4 regions of the Neobacillus oceani genome follow, and region 1 is predicted to be linked to each of the others. Evidence: riboswitches for the same ligand, from Rfam matches in the RefSeq annotation. Region 1 holds a riboswitch; each other region holds the start of a gene.
What was found. Region 1 has a riboswitch for cyclic di-GMP ahead of V1499_RS22330 (hypothetical protein). Riboswitches for the same ligand answer to the same signal wherever they lie in the genome.

Region 1 (4,535 bases):
TTTAACTATCGTTTACTATATACTTTGATTAAATAAGGGCAGCGATTGCCCTTGTTTACTTTCTTCCTCCTAGATATACACAATCCATTGCCAGCGCTAACCTTGTTAGTGCTCTTTTTTTGTTTTTTTCCATGCCAAATCCGGAAGTGATTTGTCGAGATTTTAGCAATAATGTCGGCTGGAAACGATTCACATTAAACTATAGTTTAATTTATATTACACTATAACAGATGTTCGATATAAAAGAATTTCCACTCAATAAATCGAATCTCTGTTTTCGGTTTGTCTGTACATGGTACCGACCGGCATTGGGGGAAGCGTTGAAGTAAAGCCTGTACGTGGGCACTTGGGTAATATGGAGCCAATAGTGTAACCGGCCCTTTAGAAACAAATCATACTCTAAGGGGAGAGGAATTTTCCAGTAATGTAAAAAGGAATCAATCGTCATCGATTGATTCCTTTATTTTACCTCCAGCATTTCACTGTGGAGGCGCCCTTCTTCTTTTAAAATCTCAACAAACGCTTCAACGACTTTCCTATCATAATGGGTATCAGCCATGCTGATTAGCTCATTGACAGCATACTGGACATCATAGGCTTTGCGGTAGGCCCGATCTTCGGTCATGGCATCAAATGAATCGCTTACCGCAATGATTCGTGCTTCCAAAAGGATATCATCCCCTTTTAAGCCATGGGGATACCCGCTCCCATTCAGCCGCTCATGATGTTGTTCGATAATCATGGGGATATCTTCATAATAGAGGTCTTTCACCATTTCCGCCCCATCGCCCGGGTGCCGTTTAATATAGGCAAACTCCTCGTCCGTTAACTTATCAGGTTTATTTAATATTTCCATAGGTATATTAATCTTTCCTATATCATGCAATATCGAAGCAATATATAAGCTTTCTAGCTTATCTTTTGGAAACATAAGCTTTTTGGCAATTTTCACGGCATACTCTGAAACCCGTTCACTATGTTCTACGGTATGGTGGTCTTTCCTCTCAACTTCTTCAACAATCTTTTTTAACCTTGTGAGGCTTTCGCTTAGTTGATAAAAAGTTGGCTCCGTTATCATCCATAGATAAGAAACATCTGTCAGGGTAGAGAAGTGGACGGGCTCATCCAAATCAACAGCTTTGTAGTAATCACCTGGCCCAAGTTTTATCTTTTCACCATCAATTTCACAAATCATTTCACCTTGAAGGATATAGAAAAATTCCATAACATTCGGGGTTTCACTCGGATAAACATAAAAAAGGTTGTCTTTTGAAATCGTTTGGATCATACATTCCATACCGCCGCCGTGGGCAAGCAATCCAATATCAAAGGTTCCAAGAGAAACCCGCTCTAAAACTTCTCCCTTTTTTCCAATAGAAAAACCCATACATAGACCCTCCCAGCTAGGCGAAAAGAAAAACGAGCCTATTTTAGACTCGTTGGCTTAATTAAATCATATAACATTCAGACTATTGCTTCAATGAATTATTTTTAAGGCAAAATTTTTACTACCCGAACTGGGTCAATCCACACCTCTCTATCGGCAAAACGGACAAGCACCCAGCTGCATTCGGCAATTACTCCGTATTCCGCGGCCTTCGCAATCGTTTTATCCGACATTTTCAGCGTTTCCTTATAAATATCCGAAATGATTTTATCTAACTTTTCATTGTATTTTTGCGTTAGTTTTTCATGCGTTTCAGTGTTGCCTTCTTGAAGTTTTCCAATATCCACAAGATACTGAGCTTGCAGCTTGTCTGCCTTTTCTACTGCTTTTTCAACCTTTTCGTAAATTTCGATATTGGTCTTTTCAATCAAACTAACCGCTTTGGCTACATCTTTCTCTTCATTCGCGAAAGCCGGTGAGCCCAATCCCAAAATCAGAACAGCCGTGAAAAAAATTGATAATACCTTTTGCAACATCCCCACTCCCTCCAACTGTTTAGAAAGTCCAACAAAAAAGACCCAATTATAGAAGAGGGACTTGTTTAATGCAACTGGCTGGCATGGCAGGACTCCTGCTTTAGCCCCTTTAGCTTTGCGTTCTTATCTTTTCAGATAAGTTGCCCCTGGGTCTATTTTAGTATATACCATAATTATACAAGGACTTTATAACTATTAGCAACTATTATCCAAATTTTTTGAATTTTTTTCTAGAACAATAGGAGAAAAGGCCTAAGGATGTCGATTTAGTACTGTTTTAATGTCCTTTTCAGGAATTCCCTTGTCCGTTCCTGGGTTGGATTGCTGAAGATTTGCTCAGGGCTGCCTTCCTCGGCGATAACCCCTTTATCCATAAAGACTACGCGATCGGAAACTTCACGGGCAAATTCCATTTCGTGTGTAACAATCAGCATCGTCAACCCTGATTCTGCAAGGTCTTTCATAACTTTTAGAACTTCGCCGACCATTTCAGGGTCAAGCGCGGAAGTTGGCTCGTCGAACAGCATGACATCCGGTTCCATTGACAAGGCCCTTGCAATCGCTACCCTCTGCTTTTGCCCACCGGACAATTGATGTGGTTTGGCATTAATGTATTTATCCATGCCGACCACTTTTAAATAGTTCATGGCGACTTTTTCTGCTTCTTCCTTTGAGCGCTTAAGCACCTTTACTTGCCCGACCACACAGTTTCCGAGGACGTTGTGGTTGTTGAACAAATTGAACTGCTGGAACACCATGCCTAGCTTCCTTCTGTAAAGGAACAGGTCATGCTTGTCATCAAGAATGTTTTCGCCTTTGTAAATGATTTGGCCGCCGCTCGGCATTTCCAATAGGTTTACACAGCGAAGGAGCGTCGACTTGCCGGATCCGGATGAACCGATAATACTCACGACTTCCCCTTTATTGACTGAAAAATTAATGTCCTTTAACACTTCATGGTTTCCAAAGGACTTATTTAAATGCTGGATATCAATAACTTTTTCCATACGTTCTCCTCCTTTCTGCAGTTATTATCTTGCAGGCTGGATATCCTCGCCGACAACCGTGTAGCTATCCGGCCCTTCAATTTTCTTTTCAAAATAACGAAGGATTTTCGTTACAGCAAAGGTCATGATAAAATAAAGGACACACGCCACAAAGAATGACTCGAAATAACGGAAATTGTTGCCCGCTACCGATTTTGTCAGGAAGTACAATTCCGATACCGAGATAACGTTAAGGACGGATGTATCCTTAATATTGATTACAAATTGGTTCCCTGTTGCAGGCAAAATGTTTCGGACAACCTGCGGCAAAACGACGTTGACCATCGTCTGGATATGGTTCATCCCAATAGCCTGGGCAGCCTCGAACTGGCCCTTATCAATCGAAATGATCCCGCCGCGGACAATTTCGGCCATATAGGCCCCTGTATTAATCGAAACAACAATAAGTGCTGCCATCATTACATTCATATTAATGTCAAATGCTAATGCGGAGCCGTAATAAATGACCATTGCCTGGACAATCATTGGCGTACCGCGGAAAAATTCAATATATGCTGATAAAAGAAAATTAACGATTGCCAATACAATTTTTTTAAGTCCCCGTTCTGGAACAGGAATCGTCCGGATGATGCCGGCAATCAAGCCGATAACAGCCCCGGCAATTGTTCCAATGAGTGCGATCCATAACGTCGTGCCCGCCCCGCGGAGGAACATCTCCCAGTTTTCCGATACGATTTTTACAATCCATTCAATGCTCATGCCTCTCCTCCTCCATATCATCATGAAACCGGCTGTATACAAGACACAGCCGGTTTCCACCGAAATCTATCTTTATTCTGCCGCCGGCTGGTTCTTGATTGCTTCATCCATGATGCTTGTTTGTTCTTCTTCGGAAATGCCGCTCAGGATTTCATTGATTTTGTCCGTTAGACCGCTTCCCTTTTTAAGTCCGACAGCAATCGCCGTGTCATCCTCGGATGTTTTGAATCCATCCTCGAATTCGACCATCACAAAGTTTTCGTTCGCGGCTGAAGCACTCACCGCTTCAGGGCGCTCGGAAACGTATCCATCAATGATGCCCGATTGAAGTGCGACCCTCATTGCCGGGAAGTTATCCATCGCTGTCGCTTTCTTGACGCCTTCGATCTGGTCAATGACGGAGTAATGGAATGTATTCAGCTGCGCGGTTACCTTCGCACCTTTGAAATCGTTAATTGATTTCGCTCCTTCATACTTGCTTCCTTTTTTCACAACCATTACGAGATTCGATTTATAGTAGTTATCCGAAAAGTCGATTGTTTTTTTACGTTCTTCCGTTGGTGACATCCCTGCGATAATCGCATCGATTTTGCCGGAAGTCAATGCCGGTACAAGGCCATCCCATTCTGTTTTGACAATGACCAGTTCCTTGCCGAGGCCATCGGCGATTCTCTTGGCAATTTCCACATCATAGCCGCCAGCGTATTCAGATGATCCAGAAATTTTGACAGCTCCATTTGAATCGTCTTTTTGCGACCAGTTAAAAGGCGCGTAGCCGGCCTCAAGCCCTACTTTGAAAGTATCCTTTTCTTCCTTGCCATTCGAACCCGATTTTGAACTGTCTGT
Region 2 (4,535 bases), 870 kb from region 1:
AATTTTTAGCCTATAAACAGCACCTGACGTAATCGTACGTTTAATCATAATGCCATCGGGAAGTAGACCTATGTATCAACTTTTTAGGAGGGATTATCTGATGGAACATCGTTCACAAGAAACTGCTGCAAGTAAAGCTCCAGCAGAAGCCCGATTAAAACTAGCTGCTACCGCTATGGTCAGCAATATGAAACTCCATGCAACTAAAAATGGCGGGGAAAAAGGGTCGACCTCAACAGTCGACACGGAAACCGCTAAGAAAATCATCGAACAATGGCCCGCTACGTCCAAAATGTCCGCCCAAAACACGATGGATTTTTACGGACCGCCAAACGAAGCAACTCCAAGCAAATTAATCTGGTATAAGAACGGCCCTTGGAAACGGACAATTGCCTATCGTGACGAGGTGCCTCATGATTTTCCAGAACCTCATACCGACGTGCTTGAACAATTCATCGATTATCATGTACCAGCCGAAAAAGTAGGCCTGGTAGCCCAGCTGGAAGGAAGCATTGTAATCGACCGGACAAAAGGCGAAGTTTCAGTCCACTGCGACAATGAAGGCGCCAACACATTGTCCTTAAACATGATGCATGAAATTGTTACAGGTAAACGTACGGCAGAAGAAGCGAGGGAATTTATCGCAAAGGAAATCGTTGAGTATATCATGGGACGCCCTGCCCCATATGCTGAACGATTCCAATTCGAATTGCCACAAGGCGAGCAATGGGACACCGACAAACCAGTTGTCCAAGACGTCGCTCTAGACCAAGCCCTTTCCAAAATGAAACAAACATTGGGGCTGGATAAAAACTAAGACCTATCACGGCTCCAATCGTTTTTAGACCTAATAATGCCTGCTCATTTGCGTTACGTAATCTGGAGCAGGCATTTTTCTATGATTTTTTATATTACTCCCCAACATCCCAATAAGAATCTGTACCGGTTAAATAATCGTAATCCAAGCCGCTAAACATATAATTACCGGTTGCTTTAGAGATACTGATTAACGAACTGACTCCGAACCCTTTTGTCCTCGCAATGGCTCCGTTTTGGCCATATAAGTGAATTTCAACGGAAGCCTCATATTGTATAAAAGCTCCCTTGTCCTTGAATTCAACAGACTCATCCAGGTACTTAATTTCGTAACGACTGTAATCTCCGTAGGTAATTTCATCAAAAAGAACATTGTATAATTCAGGAGGACTATCTTGATCAAAAAGAGGAGTTAGGATTTCCCATACTTCTTCCTCCGTTTTAGCCAATTCAATACTCGTTACTTTATCGAATAACCCTCTGCCAATTCTGAGCATCATCTCTTCATTAACATCTTCTAAATAAGCGAAAGTTCCTTGCTTATCTGCATCCCGATAACTGCCATCCTGCACCTGTGATTCTTCAAAAACTCTCCTTACAGACAAACCTAATGGTTTCCCCTTCACATCGGCGAATATCACTTTTATCGATTTAGGTTCACCTTCTTTTAAAATCTCAGGATCATGCAAGTAACCTTCAAATACTCCTTGTTCCGTAAGCAAATTAAATACGGGAATCATATCCTTATAGCCTAAGTAAAGATTCGTATCCGTTATTCCTTCTTGAAAACCTAATAGAGTCCTTACTTCCAGTTGGAGGATAAGCAGGTCCGGATTTGTTTGCACTTCTGCTTTTTGCACGTTAATTCCTAAACAGCAGCGGGGATGCGCGCCAACTTGAAGAGGAATCTCTGTTACTGTTGAATCCTTTTTAATAGCAGCTTTGGCAGACAATTTCTCTACTTCCTGATCTCCCTTTTTTTCACCATTGTTCGTATTTTGAACGCTATCACCGCAAGCCGCCAGCAATGAAACTATCACGATTGTTAAAAATAAAAATTTAGCCCGTTTCATCAATTATTCTCCTCGTAAGTTAAAAGTGTGCCAATCTGACGTAGTATTAGAGTGGTAGCGATCATTTTCTTTGTTAAACCAGCCCCCTTATTATTTGGGAAAAACAAAAACCCAACAATTAATAAATTGTTGGGCTGCATGAAACAGAAACAAAGAAGTGCAGCCCGACGATCATAGCCAAATGCCTTAGACTCGTAGCTTTGCGTCCCACCCTTTCAGATGGTTTGCCCAAATATTATTTTAATTATTTCATTATAGTCTATTTTACCTATGATTAATAGGATTTTTTTACTATGTTTCTATTAATTTCTATGTGCTAATTACCCTCTTCCCCCGACTTGCCTTTTTGGGTACTAACGCTCAAACCCTGCCCATATTCTTAATATAAGGAAAGGATATGAAAGGAGGTAACCTTCTTTGGCTAAAATTAGGGTTCGATTGCAGCCGATTGTACGGAATATCAATTTACCAACTGTAATGAAAACAGCGTCCCTTCCGAGGGAATCCGTTGAACGATTATTCATCGCCACCCAGGTAGGGGAGATTTTTTACATAGGAGACGATGGGTTAAGGACGTTTTTGGACATTCGCACCCGGATTATTAAGCTGGGCCATGCGGGTGGCGGATATGACGAACGGGGGGTGGTGGGGCTCGCGTTTCATCCTCAATTTCACACGAATGGCCTCTTTTATCTTCATTATTCAGCAGCTGGAACACAAGGACCCGGCGCGCTTACTCAGGAATTTCAGCCCGACCCTTGTAACCCAGGAACGTTAAACCTAAGATGGACAAACAGGGAAACGCGTTTTGACCATATCGATACTGTTGAAGAATGGATGTTGCCATCGAATGGCCTGCCCCAAAAACGACGGACATTACTGAACATACGGAGGCCTTTTTTTAATCATAATGGCGTCAACAGCCTGAACTTTTCACCTGAAACAGGCAAGCTGGTTTTAACAACAGGTGATGGCGGTTCAGGCTATGATCCATTTAATCTCGCCCAGGACGACATGGAAATCGCCGGTAAAATCATTGAAATCGATGTAAGCAAAAACACGCTGATCACCAACCCTCCCGTCGTTACGCGTTTCAACGAACTTCCCCGCCCAATCCAGGAAACACTTACCGTGATCGCCAAAGGGGTTCGGAATATACCGGGCATTTCATATCAGCGGACCCGGCAGCAGTTTATTAAATATGCGGGAAATGTCGGACAGGATTTCGCGGAGTCCATCTTTTCATTCATTCAATATCAGCCAATCCCGGTAACCCGGCTTGTTGAGGCCGCCCAAACAAACGCAGAAATTGGCCAAAACAGGTTGATTAACTTTGGCTGGCGCGGATGGGAAGGCGCGTTCCCCACACCGGCCATAAGGAGTTGCCCCGGAAATCCGACTTCAGCTTCTCATTCATTTGCCTATTACAACGATACAGTAAAAACATCCGAGACGCGCATCCCGCCTTTGCTCACTTATCTCCACAGGGATACCCGGCCTGGTAGGTTCGCGGGTACAGCGCTTACCGGGGTGCAGGCCTACTCGGGGACGACAATCCCCGCCTTAACCGGCCGCGTCGTCTTCATCGACCTCGCCCGCAAGGAATCCGCCCCTGTTCGAGGCGTTTTAGCGTATTCCAGCGCAAGAACCGACGGTAAACTGAATGACTATACTGTCATTGAAACTGATAATCCTTTTGGCCCCCAATCCGCCTACTATGTCAGCCTCGGAACCAACCAAAACCAAACTCGGCTCTATCTAGGGGCTTATGGCTCGATGAGAGTAACCGATTTTAACCAAGGTACTGTTTTTGAAATTTCACCTTAATTTTTTTGAAAAATTGGCCCATACACAAGGCCATCTATTTCTACAGTTAGCCAGCAAATACCCAACATCCACCGTCCCCCTCCACGCACCAAGTCACGCAAACACGAATCAAAAAGAAACGCCCCCGGCAGAACCGCAACAGCGGCGATAATGGGGGCGTTTATGATTTTTAGGTTTGTTTTTTTATATTACAGTACTTTTCCAATCCCTCATAAATTGTTCCTAACTTACCCCAAAATGGATTGCATGGCGGAATATAGATCTTTGGACTTCAATTCCTTACTTAAAATTTAAAAGCTTGTGAAGGAAAATGATGATTTCTTAAAAATAACCCCACCAATGGAGTAAATGTCCAAGCCATTTATTTTCAGCTGCATTTTCTATTAATAAGAGAGGTGGTGAAAAGAATGTCGGACAGAAGTTTTGCGCAACATGCCTATAGTCTTATAGGACAAGATGTCGAAGTTATTACAACGGCAGGCACTTTTCGAGGCACCCTTGTATCTGCTGGCAGTGATTCTCTTGTATTACAAACACGATTTAGAGGCCGAATAGTACGAAGGATAATTCGATTTGCCTTGATAGTCTCGCTTTTCAGGTTATTCTTTTGAGGCGTATTTTAACTACGATCAGCAAACCAGTTTTGAAGCACAAAATTCCAATCAGAGACTTAAAGTAACCACTCAAATCGCATCCTAGCTAACAAGCTATTCAGCAGAAGATAAAGTATAGAAAAACGCTCAATCTCTGAGCGTTTTTTATTAAAATCATTCCCGATTCTCCACTTTACCGATATGGTAAATCTTTTTACTAATACCC
Region 3 (4,535 bases), 700 kb from region 1:
GAACTAACCGAAATCTATGAAATGGTCATGCGGAAAAACTCCTTCTCCACAAGCGAAATGCAAGCACTCGCAGAAGAACTTGGCAACCTCCGCAAACAATAAGATGAAATGGGCGGCGCTTCCCAAGAGAGGCGCCATTTTATCATTTAAGGTGCCTGACACCCAAATGGGGAAGAAAATGTTCCACATTGGTGCCTGGCACCTTTTATTTACTCCTGGTTAGTCAGGATGAGCGGGCCGTCTTTTGTGATGGCTATAGTGTGTTCGTATTGGGCGGAGTAGGTGCCGTCTACGGTTCTGGCTGTCCAGCCGTTAGGGTCCATTTTGGTTGCCCATGCGCCGATATTAACCATTGGTTCGATGGTAAAGACCATCCCTTCTTTCAACCTTGCACCTTTGCCTGGCAGCCCGAAGTGTGGAACGTCGGGTTTTTCGTGGATGACAGATCCAATACCGTGGCCAATGAAATCCCGGACAACCGAAAAGCCCTCCTCCTCGACATATTGCTGGATGGCATGGCCGATGTCGCCGATTCTAGATCCTATGACGGACTGTTCGATTCCTTTATAGAGCGCTTCCTTCGTAACATCCATTAGCTTCTGGACTTCATCGCTAACCTTGCCGACAGGATACGTCCAGGCAGAATCGGCAAGCGCCCCGTTCAGGTTGACAACCATATCCACGGTGACAATATCGCCTTCCTTGAGCGGTTCCTTTCGCGGGAACCCATGGCAAACTTCGTCATTAATGCTTGTGCATGTGGCATATTCATATCCCCGGTAACCTTTCTGCTCCGGAGTGGCTCCATGTTTTTTTAAAAATTGTTCCGTAAATTGGTCAATCTCCCATGTTGTTATGCCAGGTTTGATTATGCCTGCCAACTCTTTGTGGCAAGCGGCTAAAACCTCTCCTGCCTTTTTCATCATGGCGATTTCCCTTGGTGATTTGAGGACAATCATGTATTTCCCGCCTTTTTGCAAAATTCATTTTCTCGTTTACTATATGCTGTCACGATAAAATGCTCTCATCCTTTATAGTATCTCTCTTTTCCTCTTTTTCAAAGCGGCTTGTTTATGGTGGAAGCCACTAATTTACAAACCTTCTGGCTATCAGCACAAGCCGGTGGTTGATGGCATTATTATTGCAAGAGCTTTCCTTCGCAAACAAAAAGGCTGTGCCGCACTTTTGCCGGCTACAGCCTCAGGATTAAATAGGGGGTAAAACCAATTATGCTTCCAATAGTTTAGTTGATTCTTTAATAAAGGCCGGAATGTCATCAGGTGTACGGCTTGTAACGAGCTGATCGCCGCAGACAACAACTTCTTCATCCTTATAGGTAGCCCCGGCGTTTTCCAGATCGACCTTGATGGATTTATAGCCGGTTACGTTTCGTCCGTCAAGCGTCTTCGCGGTGATAAGCAGTTGCGGACCGTGGCAAATGGCGAAAACAGGTTTGTTTTCATCCATGAAATGTTTGGAAAATTGGACGAAGCGGTCATCTGCCCGGAGGATGTCGGGCGAGAAACCGCCTGGTAAAAACAAGGCATCATACTCGTCTGGATTGACCTCGTCAATACCGTAGTCAATCGTAATCGTAGCTTCTCCCTGCTTCCCTTCCACTTCCTTCCCTTTTTCGGTCCCAATCGTCAAGACTTCATGTCCGCCTTCGACATAGGCCTTTGCCGGCTCGGTGAATTCGGAGTCTTCAAACATCGATGTAATTAGGCAGGCGATTTTTTTGCCATTGTATGCAGCTCCTTCTCTTGATTTTCAAAATTGCCCATTATTCTCATTCCCTTCGCCTTCCGTAATAAAACCTTAGCCGTCTGTCTGGGCGGGTATCTGGATTTTTTCGTTAATCGGTTTGGAATGCATTAGACTTTTGGATTAATGGGTGGTTTCATTGCGTTGGATTTTTTGATTATTCAGTTTCATGCTATGGTACTTTTATTCTCAATTTGTTATCATGAATGAAAGATATATAATTTCAAGGTGTGTGAACGTTCATGATTGGTGATCGCGTCAAGAAGATTCGTTTGGAAAGAAAAATGTCGTTATCAGAGTTGGCCGAACAGGCGGGGGTTGCTAAATCATATATTAGCTCCCTTGAACGAAATTTGCAGCGGAATCCGTCGATCCAGTTCCTCGAAAAAATCTCGGCTGTGCTGAATGTTCCTGTCGACCACTTGATCCATGATGCGGCAGACAAGGGAGAGTTGGACAGCGACTGGCTGAATCTGGTGAAAGAGGCGATGGAATCGGGGGTTTCGAAGGATCAGTTCCGGGATTTTCTCGAATTTAATAAATGGCGTTTGAACCAGAACAATGATGACAAATAGAAATGCGCAAGCGCCCGTTTAGTGCCGTATGGACTGGAGGGAAACAGCTTCCTGAGTACACTTCCCTGCAGCTTTGCGACGAGCTGAAGACAGCCTCCCCGAATTTACTGTGGCGCAGGAGCACCCTCCCACTGTAAAGGAAACACGAAGAGCGAAAGCGAATCGATGTTGACTTATCGTAGCGAGGGGACCGAAGTACACTAGGCGTTGGGCGCTGGAGCTAGACAAAAACAATCCAATGGGAAATTCCCATTGGATTGTTTTTTTACCTTGGAACTGTCATTTCAATGACACTTTTTCATTCCTGTTTAAGAAATCCCTGACTAACTCCGATTCGAGGCCTATCTCTTTTGCCTCCATGATAAGTGCAATCCACTCCTGATCGAGTCCCTCAAAACCTCTTTCTTTAACTAGCACTTTCTCACCCCTAAAATACGATTTCGTATTCCAGGCAGCCCAGCCGTCAATGCAAAAAACTCTGCAGAAGACCCGAAGCTTTGCGTCCCGCTTTTTCAAACGGTTTGCCTTTTTCTGTTATGTACCTAGGCACGCTCCATGCCGTCTCTACTGTTATAAACATGGACACATACTTAAGTAGTAGTTCTACATCCATTATAGATAGTTCTTTTAGGGGAGGTTGTTACATTTTGTCTTGAAAAAACCATATAATACCAATAAATTCATACAAAAATCTACAGTAAATTTTCAGATAATTCAATTTGATTTAGTTTTTTCTAATTACGCTGGAAAAGGAGTTGGGAAAATGTCGAAACACTAGAGGATAACGATTTATCCGAGGCAATTTTCTTCCGGAATAAAGCGAATTGTGCCGATACTTTTTCACAAAAATGTTGAATAAAAATTTCGAAAAACTTTTTGAATTTTCAGCCAACATTAAATATAATATAAACAACATGAAGATGAGGAAAACAACTGAAGCTTCCAAATAGGAGGGATTGAATTGACCTTAATCCACGTATTAAATTATACAATCCCGATAGCGTTTATGATTTTCTTTGGCTTTTTACTTGATCGAATGTGCAGGCCAGCCCAGGCATCGGAGGAAACGGAAACCCATCGCCAGGACCAGGCTGGTGATCAGCCTATTGAAATTCGCAACGGGGTATAGGAAATGGATTGGGACCTGCCGGCAATGGCAGGTCCCCTTTAATTTATGGTTATGTGAGTTTTCTTATAACCTTATCCCCGTAGTTTTTAAAAACGGAGGAGTTTGTTTTGGCGCCGCGTTTGGCCATCATGCTATTGTACCTGAGAAGCTTTTGATTAAGCTTCTTTTGCATGGAAGCACGCTCGGCATCATCCGTACATTGGGCGATCATGCTTTCAAGCGAGACCATTTCCTGGCGCAGAGATTTTGCTTCTTCCGTATATCCTGCATTCTTCAGGACACGGTAAGCCATTCGCAATTCATCGGGTATACCTGCCAGGTCATCCTGCGGAAGCGGTTTGCCGAAGCCGGGTAAATCTTCGAATTCACCATTATCATATGCTTTTTTAATCCGGTCTTCTGAAATGATTTGAAAATAATCCACCCTGTTTCCTCCTCATATGGGAATGTGTATGGATGCGCGTGCTGTCCTTATAAGTATACCATTTTTCCACTATGATGAGCGAGTAAACCCTTTAGCCAATCGAGGTTCTTTTTCATAAACAAACAATTGCAGGGGAAACTAACCTCGTTAAGACAGTTGAATGTGAAAGGAGTGCCAATATGGGCCGCGGCAAACAATTTGAGCACAAAAAGAAAGGGCATCCTGGCGAGTTCCCGAAGGATAGCCTGACCGAAAAGCATGTAAAGGAAGCAATTGGCGATGAGGAGTTCCTGGTCGTTAGGGAGGCATTTAAAAACCGCGTGGAGCGCGGGGACGGAAACAGGTTCCATTAGTAATCCATGGTTGGAGCAGTTATACATAAAAAACGGTTCAGCCGCAATTTTGGCGGAACCGTTTTTTTCATTTTTCGGAGTTGCTCACACCTGCTCCTCTTTAGGCAACAAAACCGTCGTAAGCTCCTTTTGCTTCAGCCAGCTTGCTGCGTCTTCAATATCTTTTGAAAAAACACGGTCATGGGTGATGCTTGGGACGATTTCCCTTGCTTCGTCATACATTTTTCGCGTTGCGGAGGCCAGTTTTTCAGGTCCGCGGCATTCAGCCGCCTGGAGCGCGCAAATGAGTT
Region 4 (4,535 bases), 1.2 Mb from region 1:
ACCCTTTGAAATTATTCTTCTACTATCGTATGTACATAGCCCGGGAATGTGTGCAGTGTGAAAGAAAAACAGAAAATGGACGAGAAAACAAGTGCGGAATGGCAAAATCTACTATATAATTACGGAATGCCCCTAAATCTATGGGTTGGGCGACATTTTATTCACCTACATAACAATGCAAAATGGATGGGGGAATGCGGTATGGATGTTAAACTGGAACCGACAGTTGAAGGAAACCGGATTACATCATTGGATGCAATGAGAGGCTTTGCGATAATAGGGATTTATCTGGTAAATATGCTGAGCTTTCACTCCCCATATGTATTCATCGAGCCGCTGGAATGGTGGGGAAAAGGTATCGACCGGATTGCCTACATGTTTATTGACGTATTTGCCCAGGCGAGCTTTTACCCATTGTTCTCCATGCTTTTCGGGTATGGGCTTATGCTCATGAGGGAACGAGCTATTGGGCGCGGGGCCAATTTCACAGTGTTCGCCGCGAGAAGGCTGGCCTTTCTTCTTGCTGTGGGAATGGTTCACGCATTCCTTATTTGGCCGGGGGATATTTTGATTACATATGCGTGCGTCGGCTTGCTCCTGTTGTTTTTCCTGCGGTTTAGTGGGAAGGCTCTTCTTATATTAGCCCTGGCCATGTATACCATTCCAAACTTGCTTCTCGGCCTTCTTCTGTTACTGGCTGACGTGGCAGGGCCGATTGTAAACCTTTGGGAAACGTACAAAGCTGACGCGCAGCACGCACTTGCTGTATATGGAAATGGTTCGTTTCGGGAAATCACTGAAATGAGGATATCCGAATGGAACTTTCTCAACAGCCCTGAGACTATCCCAATCACATTATTCTCCATATTGCCACTCTTTTTGTTTGGAGCGGCGGTTGCGAAGCTTAGATGGCTTGAAGAGTCTGTGAGGCATTTAAAGAAATTCAAGGTAGCCGCATTTGGGTTGCTTCTGCCTGCGATGGCACTGAAAACGTTGCCGTATTATGGGTGGGAAGGCTACAGCGTGGAATTTTTCCAGGACTTTTTTGGAGGTCCGCTTCTGGCTCTATCCTATGCGGGGATGATTGTCTTGGGAGCCGGAAAATTCGAGGCCGTATCTGGCAGCCTAGCCTATGTTGGAAGAATGTCGATGACCAATTATTTGTTTCAGTCTATTTTGTCGACATTTATTTTTTATGGATATGGCCTTGGCCTTTATGGTAAGGTTTCGGCCGCACAAGGGACCCTTCTCGTTTTCGCCGTTTTCTTTCTTCAAATCGCTGTCAGTAGCATGTGGATGAAAAAATATCGGTACGGCCCGGTGGAATGGATGTGGCGGAGTTTCACGTATTTCAAGCTCCAAAAATTACGGAGGAGGGGGAATGCGTGAAAAAAATCGCTATAATTGGGAGCGGAGGGGCCGGAAAAAGTACGCTTGCCAAGGTGCTTGGCAAAAGGCTTGGTTTGAAGGTATACCATTTGGACGCCCTTTTTTGGAAGCCGGGCTGGGTTCCGATGGACCGGACCGCATTTATTCGCTTGCAAAATGGCATCATGAATGAAGAAACATGGATCATCGATGGAAACTTCGGCTCCACGATGGATGCCAGGCTGGAAAAAGCGGATACGGTCATATTCCTCCATTATTCAACAATCCGCTGTTTAGTTGGGATAGTGAAAAGAAGGATTCAGTACCAAGGAAAAACAAGGCCGGATATGGGGGAAGGCTGCCAGGAAAAACTCGATTGGAAATTTATCTCCTGGGTAGCCGGATATAACCGGAAAAAGGCTCCGTCCATCCTTGATAAGCTTCATAAATTCCGTGATAAACAAATTTATATATTTACCCGTCCTTCGGAGGTGAAAACCTTTTTAAGAGGGTTAAACGAAAAAATAATACAAAAGTACTAGGTTATTTTTGTGAAAATAGTCTATTGGTACTATATCCAACCAAATATAAACATTTTATGATGTGAGTAAGAGAACAGTCGACAAGATATGCGCGCTGTATCTCGATAAAGGCAAAGCTGATGAAAATCAGTGACGCAAAGCTACAGGGGCTAAGGCACGTTTGTGCTATGCCAGCCAGTTACCGAAAGATCAGGGTGCATCATAGGTGTGTTTATTTACCAATGACCCCCCTTTCGGTAAAGGCGGGGTCATTTTATATTTCAGGAGGTGACGAAGGTTGAAGGTCGTGAATCTGTCGAAAGGGACGGAAATTGCAGATACGGTAGACAGCGCCGACAGTTTTTTCAAAAGGTTGAAGGGCCTGATGTTTACAAAGAATCTGCCCGCGGGTCACGGCCTGCTCATACAACCCTGCCAATCCATCCACACATTCTTCATGAACTATCCAATCGATGTTGTGTATTTGGACGGAAACAACATCGTCGTGGGCATTGACGAAAAGATGGCGCCCGCAAAGATTGGAAAGGTCCGCCGGAAAGCCCGCTTAGTACTAGAATTGCCGGCGGGTACCATTCAGAATACGGACTTGAAAGTGGGACATTGTTTATCTATCAAATAATAATATTAAAGGAGCTAATCAAACATGATGAATAAAATGAAAGCATTGCTGACTGAAGAACAAGGACAAGGCATGACAGAGTACGGTTTGGTTTTGGGCGTTATTGCGATTGGGGTAGTAGCTATTCTTATCGGATTTAAAGAGAAAATTATAGCAATATTTACAGGGGTAGCAACTGAGGTTGAAAAAGTAACTCCATAATTTTTCCAAAAACCATATAATATAAAATTCATTTTTATTCAAATGGTTAGAATCAACCGTAAGGTATAAAAGGGCACTAAAACCTTTTGTTCAATTTATATAATTTTAAATGAGTATTTTGTAATGTAGTAGGAAAGCCTTGCGTTCAGGAGTCAACGTGGGGCTTTTTTTCAATAAAAGATTTACCCGGAAATGAGGTTACTGGAATGATAAACGCCATTTTACTGTTTCTGCTGCTTGCCATTTGCACGGTGACGGATGTGAGGGAGCGGAAAATCTATAACAAGGTCCTGCTGCCTTTCCTGATTGTGTCACTAGCCGTAAATGGAGTGGCAGGCGGGCTTGAAGGATTAACGAACTCCATTCTTGGGCTCCTTACCGGTTTCGGCATCCTTTTAATTCCTTACTTGCTGGGAGGAATGGGAGCGGGCGACGTGAAACTCCTCGCCGTGATCGGGGCCTTGATGGGAGCGAAATTCGTCGCGCTCTCGGCTATTTATATGGCGCTCGCGGGCGGGGTTTTCGCTCTTTTCCTTATCATTTTCCGCAAGAGCGCGAAACAATTATTAAAAGGGGTTTTTTATTCGCTAGGTGGATTGATGAATGGGTTGAAGATTCCCCTCATGTACGATAAAGATGCGATGAAACAGACATATCCTTATGGAGTTGCAATCGCGGTTGGCGCCGCCATTCAATTTTTCCGCGCCGGGATGATTTTATGAGGAAGAATGAATCCGGCCAATCATTGGTGGAGACAGCCCTTGTCCTTCCCCTTTTATTGTTGTTGGTCGTCGGGATCATTGACTTTGGCAGAGTAACATACTCTTATGCCCACCTCCACATGGCCGCCCAGGAAACAGTCCGCAAAGGGGGGCTGGGGAGGTCGGATGCAGAAATAGCATCCTTCGCGAAAAATTATGTCCGCCTTGGGGATTCGAGTAACCTAATCGTTGAAATCACTCCACCCGGCTCAATACGAAAATCCGGTGATTATGTGAAGGTGAAATTGAAATATCCAATTAAATTGTATACCCCGTTTTTATCAAGCCTCTTTCCTTCCCCGCTTTATGCGCAGACTGATTCTACAATCCGAGTTGAGTGAAGGAGGGACGGAGCATGAAGAGTTTTTTAAAAGAAGAAAAAGGAGTCGCTCTTATTTACGTCGCGATAACAATGGTTGCGCTGCTTTGCATCACGGGGCTCGCCATTGACGGCGGAATGCTGTATATGACGAAAAGCAAGCTTCAAAAGGCCGCGAACGCTGCAGTGCTCTCCGGTGCCCAGGAGCTAACCAATTCGGAGGAACAAGTCAATAAAGTGGTGAATCGGATTCTCGCCGACCATGGGGAAACTGGTTCGAAGAAAAGCCTGGACATCGACATAGACAAAAAGGTAAGAGTGGGCCTTGTAAAAAAGGTTAAGCCGGCATTCATGGGATTGTTCGGATTTGAAACAGTCAATGTCAGGGCAGCCGCCGCTGCATCGCTGGCACCAATGGGCAGGGCAAAGGGAATCGCGCCTCTTGGGGTTCATGAGGATACTCCGCTTAATTTTGGCACGGTTGTAAAGTTAAAAACGGATTCTTCTGGTTCGGTCAGCGGGGTTTTCGGCGTCCTGGGCCTTAATGGACCGGGTGCAAAGACGTATGAAGAAAATCTCCGCCACGGATATCAGCAGGAAATCAAGATTGGGGAAATCATCCCAACCGAAACCGGTAACATTGCCGGTAAGACGAGGACGGTTGTCCAGGAATTGATAAATGGATGCACCTCTGCTATCGGGGATTTATCTGACCGGGATTGCTC

Region 2: it holds a riboswitch for cyclic di-GMP, as region 1 does, so the genes downstream of both, V1499_RS18210 (hypothetical protein) here and V1499_RS22330 (hypothetical protein) in region 1, are expected to answer to the same signal.
Region 3: it holds a riboswitch for cyclic di-GMP, as region 1 does, so the genes downstream of both, V1499_RS02870 (anti-repressor SinI family protein) here and V1499_RS22330 (hypothetical protein) in region 1, are expected to answer to the same signal.
Region 4: it holds a riboswitch for cyclic di-GMP, as region 1 does, so the genes downstream of both, V1499_RS05140 (DUF192 domain-containing protein) here and V1499_RS22330 (hypothetical protein) in region 1, are expected to answer to the same signal.

What each region holds. Positions count from the first base shown of each region.
Region 1 is NZ_CP143543.1:4,455,993-4,460,527, forward strand. It holds cyclic di-GMP riboswitch class II at 305-388, shown strand; gene V1499_RS22325 (HD-GYP domain-containing protein) at 461-1,387, opposite strand; gene V1499_RS22330 (hypothetical protein) at 1,492-1,923, opposite strand; cyclic di-GMP riboswitch class I at 1,990-2,078, opposite strand; gene V1499_RS22335 (amino acid ABC transporter ATP-binding protein) at 2,190-2,930, opposite strand; gene V1499_RS22340 (amino acid ABC transporter permease) at 2,955-3,689, opposite strand; gene V1499_RS22345 (transporter substrate-binding domain-containing protein) at 3,762-4,535, opposite strand, start outside.
Region 2 is NZ_CP143543.1:3,590,563-3,595,097, forward strand. It holds gene V1499_RS18205 (hypothetical protein) at 101-817, shown strand; gene V1499_RS18210 (hypothetical protein) at 912-1,889, opposite strand; cyclic di-GMP riboswitch class I at 2,045-2,128, opposite strand; gene V1499_RS18215 (PQQ-dependent sugar dehydrogenase) at 2,367-3,716, shown strand.
Region 3 is NZ_CP143543.1:580,573-585,107, reverse strand. It holds gene V1499_RS02890 (DUF1128 domain-containing protein) at 1-102, shown strand, start outside; gene map (type I methionyl aminopeptidase) at 210-959, opposite strand; gene V1499_RS02880 (type 1 glutamine amidotransferase domain-containing protein) at 1,228-1,734, opposite strand; gene V1499_RS02875 (helix-turn-helix domain-containing protein) at 2,007-2,339, shown strand; gene V1499_RS02870 (anti-repressor SinI family protein) at 2,619-2,756, opposite strand; cyclic di-GMP riboswitch class I at 2,787-2,875, opposite strand; gene V1499_RS02865 (hypothetical protein) at 3,301-3,468, shown strand; gene V1499_RS02860 (DUF1992 domain-containing protein) at 3,518-3,892, opposite strand; gene V1499_RS02855 (hypothetical protein) at 4,072-4,245, shown strand; gene hutH (histidine ammonia-lyase) at 4,330-4,535, opposite strand, start outside.
Region 4 is NZ_CP143543.1:1,032,457-1,036,991, forward strand. It holds gene V1499_RS05130 (DUF418 domain-containing protein) at 202-1,389, shown strand; gene V1499_RS05135 (DNA topology modulation protein) at 1,386-1,910, shown strand; cyclic di-GMP riboswitch class I at 2,010-2,096, shown strand; gene V1499_RS05140 (DUF192 domain-containing protein) at 2,197-2,529, shown strand; gene V1499_RS05145 (Flp family type IVb pilin) at 2,554-2,730, shown strand; gene V1499_RS05150 (prepilin peptidase) at 2,937-3,452, shown strand; gene V1499_RS05155 (TadE/TadG family type IV pilus assembly protein) at 3,449-3,832, shown strand; gene V1499_RS05160 (TadE/TadG family type IV pilus assembly protein) at 3,847-4,535, shown strand, end outside.